2 regions of the Peribacillus asahii genome follow, and region 2 is predicted to be linked to the other one. Evidence: riboswitches for the same ligand, from Rfam matches in the RefSeq annotation. Region 2 holds a riboswitch; the other holds the start of a gene.
The links. Region 2 has a riboswitch for cyclic di-AMP ahead of BAOM_RS19860 (APC family permease). Riboswitches for the same ligand answer to the same signal wherever they lie in the genome.
Positions count from the first base shown of each region.

Region 1 (4,221 bases), 800 kb from region 2:
TTCCCTTGAATAGTATGTCCATTGTTTTCTAGGGAAAATTCAGAGGATATGTAGTTGATTTCTAGTTTTTCAAGTTGTTTATCTGCTTTAATTTGGGATGTCTCAACATTGATAGGGGATTGTTCCTTCCCGTTTATACATGCAGAGTTTAGAGGATCTAACTCACCCCAATGTTCTGGTCCTGTTTCTCCTTTGTAAGACCAATCCGTTTCATGATGTACAGTTGTTGACGTTTCTGTGGATTCTTCTTTTTGAAGCTTTTCTTCCTTGGTTGATTCGGTTACTCCTGAAGAACAACCAGCTAATGATAGAGAAATAAAAGTTGTTAACAGGGTAAAGCTTAATTTACGACCTTTCATTTTGAACCCCCTTATTCTATTTTGTGTCATAATTTATAACACTAGTCACTAAATTAATATAATTTATATATATTTTCAACTAATATTTTGAAAAATAGGAATTATTGACTAGTGTTTTTTAAAAAGGCTGTGTTAAACAATATTGTTGATCAAATGGGTAGGAGCCAAAAATGAACAGCGTCCTATAACAAAGCTCTTTTAAAAAGTAACTATATTAATAAAAATCATGATAAAATAAGTAGACATCATAGTTGAGGTGGTAGTATGTTAGGAAATGAAAATGAACAGTGTCCAACTTTTCTACTTGTAGACGGGATGGCGCTTTTATTTAGAGCTTTTTATGGAACAGCTGTTACAGGACAGTTTATGATTAATTCAAAAGGTGTACCGACCAATGCAGTGCAAGGGTTTTTAAAGCATATGCTAACGGCAACTAATCATTTTAAGCCAAGCCATGTGGCGGTTTGTTGGGATATGGGCAGTCATACGTTTCGAAATGAACTGTTTGATGGGTATAAGGCGAATCGTTCGGATGCACCAGTGGAAATGATTCCACAGTTTGATTTAGCGAAGGAAGTAGTTCAAGCCTTTGATATTCCGAATATTGGACTAGCCGGTTTTGAAGCGGATGATTGTATTGGAACGATTGCGAAGGCGTCAGCTAAGGATAGTCGTGTAGGCATCTTAACGGGAGATCAAGATATGCTGCAGCTGTTAGATGAGCATATTTCTGTTGTGTTATTGAAAAAAGGCTTTGGTAATTATGATGTGCATAATCCTCATAGTTTTTATGAATGGAAAGGGATTAAGCCGAGGCAAATGATTGATTTAAAAGCGTTAATGGGCGATACAGCAGATAACTATCCAGGTGTAAAAGGAATTGGTGAAAAAACAGCGTTAAAATTATTAATGGAGTATGAAAGTATCGAAGGAATTTTAGAAAATTTATCTTCATTAACGAAGGGGCAGCGGGCGAAAATTGAAGCAGAGCTTGAGATGCTTCATTTATCCCGAAAGCTTGCTGAAATTAAATGTGATGTACCAATTTCTTGCTCGCTTGATGAGGCGTATTTTCAATATGATGACGAAAAGGTACGGTATATGCTAGAGACGCATGAATTTCGATCGGTTTTACGTATGTTATAAGAGGGCAGGAGCTTCAGAATAGAAGCTCCTATTTTTTGTATTATTGATCATATATGTAAAATGATGTAGTAAGAGAAGAGTATTATATATTGTTTATCATTAAACATTTAGGAGGGAAGACAATAGTATTATAGAAACATAGGAAGTATAGGTCATAATAAAATTTTTATTTACTTTTCGAATTCACAGCAGTATGCTAATCACAGTTTCATATTTCTAAATCGCTGAAACCGTTTGGTGCGGGGGAACCATTATTAGAATTGGTTAACAATTCAAGGGGTGAATCCTTTCAAGGTAGGGCTACTCAAAGGTCCGAATCCGACAGCTAACCTCGTAAGCGTTATATGAGAAGGAAGGTGGAGCTTGTGAGACAAAAAAATTGATGTCTACAGGTCTATTTAACTTTGACTTGTAGGCATTTTTGCATTTTGTAAAAGATTTTTTCATTTAACTAGGTAATATACAACTACATTTATGTTCGGTGGTGATTCTTAGTGATGGCCTCTATAAAAAGATTTTTAATTGGGCGGCCTTTAAAATCAACGGCAGCCGGGGAACAAAAGCTTAACAAAACAAAAGCTTTGGCTATATTATCTTCTGATGCTTTGTCTTCTGTTGCATATGGTCCCGAACAAATATTGCTTGTGCTAATTACAGTGGGTGTCACTGCATTTTGGTATTCCATTCCTATCGCTGTAGGAGTATTGCTTCTGTTAACGGCTTTAATTTTGTCTTATCGACAAATTATCTTTGCGTATCCTCATGGAGGGGGAGCGTATGTTGTTTCAAAGAATAATTTAGGTGTGAATGCAGGATTGATAGCTGGAGGTTCCTTATTAGTTGATTATATTTTAACTGTGGCTGTAAGTGTGTCTGCTGGGACGGATGCTATTACATCTGCTTTTCCTAGTTTGCATACACATAATGTGGTGATAGCCATCCTTTTTGTACTATTTCTTACTATCCTGAACTTAAGAGGGGTAACAGAGTCAGCTTCCATATTAGCTTATCCGGTGTATTTATTCGTTTTAGCGTTATTCATTCTGATTGGTGTAGGGATATACAAAATCTTGATGGGGGAAGTGTCTTCTGACTTACGTACTCCAATGGGCACACCGGTAGCAGGAATCAGTTTATTTATCCTTCTTAGAGCATTTGCATCAGGTGGTTCTGCGTTGACAGGAGTTGAAGCCATTTCTAATGCGATTCCAAACTTTAAAGAGCCAGCTCCTAATAACGCTGCCAAAACGTTAATTTTAATGGGTTCCTTACTTGCTGTGTTATTTACAGGCATTGTATTTCTAGCCTATTATTTAAGCATTGTTCCGAGTGTAGAGGTAACAGTTGTCTCGCAAATTGCTGAAGAGATATTTGGACGAAATTTCATGTATTTCTTTATTCAAGGAGCAACAGCTTTAATATTAATCCTTGCTGCCAATACAGGCTATTCTGCTTTTCCTTTGCTGGCTGTCAATCTCGCAAAGGATAAGTTTATACCAAGGATGTTTACAATTAGAGGCGATCGATTAGGATATTCGAATGGAATTATCATATTAGGACTTGCTTCCATCGTCTTAATAATCGCTTTTGAAGGGCATACAGAAAATCTTATTCCGCTTTATGCAGTAGGAGTATTTATTCCATTTACGTTGTCTCAGACCGGAATGATGGTTAAATGGATTCGTGAAAAGCCAAAAGGATGGGTTTTTAAGTTAATCATTAACTCCATTGGTGCTGTTATTAGTTTGATTGTTACCATCATATTCTTTTTAACTAAATTTACTCAGGTTTGGCCGGTTTTAGTTTTTTTACCTATCATCATTCTCGTTTTTCATCGAATTAGAAAGCATTATGATGCAGTAGGTGAGCAGCTAAGGGTTACGTCTTGTGAACCTGCTGTACCAATCGAAGGGAATGTAATCATTGTACCTGTCGCTGGCATTACTCATGTGGTGGAGAATTCATTAAACTATGCAAAATCCCTTTCAGCAGAACAGATTATAGCTGTTTACGTTTCTTTTGAACGAGAAGATGAAAAGAAGTTTGAGGATAATTGGAAGAAATGGCAACCTGATGTGAGACTTGTAACTTTACACTCACATTACAGAAGCATCATAGGTCCATTAACTAAATTCATTGATACCATTGAACATAAAGCGAGTGAAGCAAACTATCGGGTTACAGTCGTTATACCACAATTTATACCAAGGAAAGGCTGGCACAATATTCTTCATAACCAATCAAGTTTACTGATTCGTACTTCCTTGCTTTATCGAAGAAATGTCATTATCACGACTGTACCTTATCATTTGAAAAAGTAAAATATATTCGAGCGATACAATAGCTGTTACTTTGAATAGAGCGAACGTATTGAATGAGTAAAGTGATAAAAAATCTTTTTCATTGTAGCAAGTCTACTAGAGCTTTAAATACCATTTTGTTCAGAAGTAAAGTTTACTCTGAACAAAGTGGTATTTCTCATGTTTAGTATTAATTTTTATTAGATAAACGATAGGAAAAAGTCAAATTTTGCGGTAAGATGAAGGAAAAAGTGTACGGAGAAGGTGGAAGATTGGCTTGGTCGACTGAAGAGTATATTACATATTTAGAAGGAAAAGGTTTTTCTTTTGGTGAAGACATGATTGGTTTTATTTATTTTGGAAAACAGTATACGAAAGCTAGTGATTCTTTAGTTAATATTGCGATTGAACTAACA
Region 1 covers NZ_CP026095.1:3,224,596-3,228,816, reverse strand. The annotation lists gene BAOM_RS15905 (carbonic anhydrase) at 1-359, opposite strand, end outside; gene BAOM_RS15900 (5'-3' exonuclease) at 624-1,505, shown strand; cyclic di-AMP (ydaO/yuaA leader) riboswitch at 1,718-1,861, shown strand; gene BAOM_RS15895 (APC family permease) at 2,000-3,826, shown strand; gene BAOM_RS15890 (DUF6123 family protein) at 4,078-4,221, shown strand, end outside.
Region 1: another riboswitch for cyclic di-AMP. It lies ahead of BAOM_RS15895 (APC family permease); the one in region 2 lies ahead of BAOM_RS19860 (APC family permease).

Region 2 (4,221 bases):
CTACAGATCCGATTAGTGTTTTACAAATTTTTAAGCCATTAGGTGTTCATAAAAGGATGAATGCGATTATGGAAGGTGAAAGTCTCTTTAACGATGGAGTAGGAGTAGTGCTATTTAAAATTTCTTCCATTTATCTTTTAGTTTATATGGAAATGGGGGTTGCTGGATTCGGACAAGGCCTACTGTTATTTTTGAAGTTTGCTGTCGGAGGATTGGTTATTGGTTTAATCATTGGCTATATCGGTTCTATCTCCATTAAAAAGATTGATAATTATCCGCTAGAAATTGCCATATCAATCATCGTGTTCTTCGGTTCATTTTTGATAGGGGAAACGGTACATGTGAGTGGTGTCATTGCAGTGGTGGTCGCCGGATTATTATTTGGAAATTACGGTGGGAAAATTGGGATGTCACCTGTTACTAAGCTAAATATTTATAATTTTTATGATGTGATTGCCTTCATCGCAAATTCAATCATCTTCCTAATGGTAGGCTTGGAAATTTCCCGAATCGATGTGCAAGGAAAATGGGGAATGATTATCATTAGTATTATTATTGTCTTAATTGGTAGAAGTGTAGCCGTTTATGCAAGCTTAGCATGGTTGAAAGAAATCCCTTCAAGTTGGAAACACATTCTAAATTATGGTGGATTAAAAGGAAGTCTTTCCATTGCGTTAGCCCTCAGCTTACCTAGAACATTCGAAGGACGAGAAGAGATTATCGTGTTAACTTTTAGTGTCGTGATTTTTTCACTATTATTTCAAGGGTTAACGATTAAATCACTTATAAATAAACTAGGCATTATTGAGAAACAAAATCATATTTGGGAATATGAAGAAGTAATTGCGAATCTTAATCGTAGTAAAACTTCTATATCTACGTGGTCAGATATGAAAGAAGAATCCTTATTAACAGAAAAAGACTATCAGGATTTAGTGAACCTCGAAAATGAAAAATTGAAGAAGTATAATCAAGCATTAGATCAACTATATTCCTTATATCCTCAAATCAAAGAAGAACAACTCAGAGATGCTAAAAGGGAATCTTTGTATAACCAATATCACGAATTAGGGAAGTTAGTTTCAAAAGAAGTGATTTCTCAAAGTATTCTTGAGAGGAAACAAAAGGAAATTTTGGAAGAAGTTGAAAACTTGTCATAAAATTCTTGAACATACACTAGAAATTTTTTTATTGTTGGGAGCATATATCTTCCAACAATAAAAAAAGTATAAAGTATTTTAAACTTAAGTAAATGTCCATTTTTAGGTCATCCTTTTTAAGTATGGTTTTTAGTTTGAAAATTGTTGCACAATTTGAATCAAATGCGACATAAAAGATTCATTTTTTTATTCAACAAAAAAACCGCACACAAGCGGCTTGGTGTTCAATATTTATGGGATACCTTTTTAGAAGGGGCTATATTCTACTCATTATTTATAGATTCCGTATTTTGTTCATGTATGTAACCACCATATTGCTGGTTAATTTCTTTAGCTAACTCATCTAAAAATTCATCAGTTAAAAAGGGCTTATTTTCTTTGAACATGTAATTTCTCCTTTGGCATTCAATCTCTGAAATCTTTTCCTAAGGTATGAATTAATATCTATATTACTAATATTTCCTTTTCCCTAAATTTTAATCTTTACATAAAATTCATTTACTTTTGCTAAAACCAAGAGTATTATAATCACAGTTTCAAATTTCTAAATCGCTGAAACCATTAGGTACGGGGGAACCATTTTTGTGGATTGATACTTAATCCAAGGGGTGAATCCTTTTTTAAGGTAGGGCTACTCAAAGGTCCGAATCCGACAGCTAACCTCGTAAGCGTTATATGAGAAGGAAGGTGGAGCTTGTGACGCAAAAAAAATGATGTGTCTACAGGTCTATTTAACGATGACTTGTAGGCACTTTTTTTTTGGGAATATGGAACTTTTTGAGAAATTATTGTGGAAATGAGCAACATATAATGTATGAACACTATTGGAGATGAGTAATAAATGTTTTCATCAATAAAAAGGTTTTTAATTGGACGACCCTTGAAATCCAATGAATTAGGAGAACAGAAACTTAACAAAACCAAAGCATTAGCCATCCTTTCTTCTGATGCTTTATCTTCAGTGGCATATGGTCCTGAACAAATTTTAATCGTATTAGTTACGTTAGGTACAGTAGCATTTTGGTATTCTATTCCTATCGCAATTGGTGTATTAATTCTTTTAACAGCTCTCATATTGTCATATAGACAAATTATCTTTGCTTATCCTCATGGAGGGGGAGCCTATGTTGTTTCAAAGAGTAATTTAGGGGTAAATCCAGGTTTAATCGCTGGGGGATCATTATTGGTAGACTACATACTTACTGTGGCTGTGAGCGTATCTGCTGGTACTGATGCTATAACATCTGCCTTTCCTACACTACATGATCACAATGTGGAAATTGCCATTGTATTTGTGATTTTCCTTACGATTTTGAATTTAAGAGGAGTAACGGAATCTGCTTCCATATTAGCTTACCCTGTGTACTTATTCGTTTTAGCCTTGTTCATTTTAATTGGTGTGGGCATTTATCATATTCTCACAGGTGGGGTTTCTCCTGAATTACACAGTCCCGTAGGTACACCTGTGACTGGAATCAGTTTGTTTATTCTTTTAAAGGCATTTGCTTCAGGAAGTTCTGCCTTAACTGGGGTTGAAGCCATATCGAATGCCATTCCTAACTTTAAAGATCCAGCACCTAATAATGCTGCTAAAACATTAATGGCAATGGGAGCTTTGCTTGCCATACTGTTTTCAGGAATCGTATTTTTAGCCTATTATTATGGAATTGCTCCAAGTGGAGAGGTAACGGTTGTTTCCCAAATTGCCGAAGAAACTTTCGGACGAAATTTCATGTACTTCTTTATTCAAGGAACTACAGCACTGATATTAATCCTTGCTGCAAATACTGGTTATTCTGCTTTCCCGTTGCTGGCAGTTAATCTTGCAAAAGATAAGTTTATTCCAAGGATGTTTCTGATTAGGGGAGACCGATTAGGATATTCTAATGGAATCATCATACTTGGAATTGCTTCTATTATTTTAATCCTTGCTTTTCAGGCAGAAACAGAGCATCTTATTCCACTTTATGCAGTCGGAGTATTCCTTCCATTTACTTTGTCTCAGTCGGGAATGATGGTTAAATGGCTGCGAGAAAAGCCCGAAGGTTGGATTCCAAAATTTATAATTAATACAACGGGTGCCGTTATTAGCTTTACGGTCACAATGATGTTCTTTTTAACAAAATTCTCACAGGTTTGGTCAATCTTAATTTTTCTACCTATCATTGTTTTCCTCTTTCATCGAATTAGAAAGCATTATGAAGCTGTTGGGGACCAACTTAGCCTTACAACTTGTGAACCATCTGTGACCATTGAAGGTAATGTTATGATAGTGCCTGTTGCTGGTATGACTCATGTTGTAGAGAATTCCTTAAATTATGCTAAATCTCTTTCTCCTGAACAAATTATTGCTGTGTATGTTGCATTTGAAAGAGAAGATGAGAAGAAGTTTGAGGAGAAATGGAAGAAGTGGCAACCTGATGTAAGACTGGTGACACTGCACTCTCATTATAGGAGTATCATTAATCCCCTTACCAAATTTATTGATACTATTGAACATAAAGCTAGTGAAGCGAACTACCAAGTCACAGTGGTCATCCCACAATTTATTACTAAGAAGGGCTGGCACAATATTCTTCATAACCAATCAAGTATACTGATTCGTTCGTTCTTGTTGTTTCGAAAAAAAGTGGTAATCACCACTGTACCTTATCATTTAAAAAAATAATAAAATGTGGGCTTCGTGTCCATAAAGATAGTTTGGAGTTGCTTACGCAACTCCCTTCTTAATTTAACTTGTGCGATTTTTCATAAAAGAAGGTTACTTTTTTTATTCAAGTAAAGAAGCAGTTTAGTGGAAGAGGAATTTATAAGGTTATACTGTTGTTAATTTAAAATAAAGATTGATAATTTGTAAAAAAAGTTCGATAATTTAAAACAAAGTTTGATAAAACCCTGTATTAATATAGGGTTTTTCTTTTGGCCCTTAAACTTCAGCTGTATTGTTCAATTAAAGGGCCATATTGTTGAATAACACCTAGATGTCTAGGTTAAAGTTCAGGAGAGATCGTGAAACTTTGTACTTAAAGTAACGGAGCAGTTTAGTACAATAAGGATGACA
Region 2 covers NZ_CP026095.1:4,022,013-4,026,233, reverse strand. The annotation lists gene BAOM_RS19870 (cation:proton antiporter) at 1-1,160, shown strand, start outside; gene BAOM_RS19865 (hypothetical protein) at 1,424-1,546, opposite strand; cyclic di-AMP (ydaO/yuaA leader) riboswitch at 1,701-1,847, shown strand; gene BAOM_RS19860 (APC family permease) at 2,002-3,828, shown strand.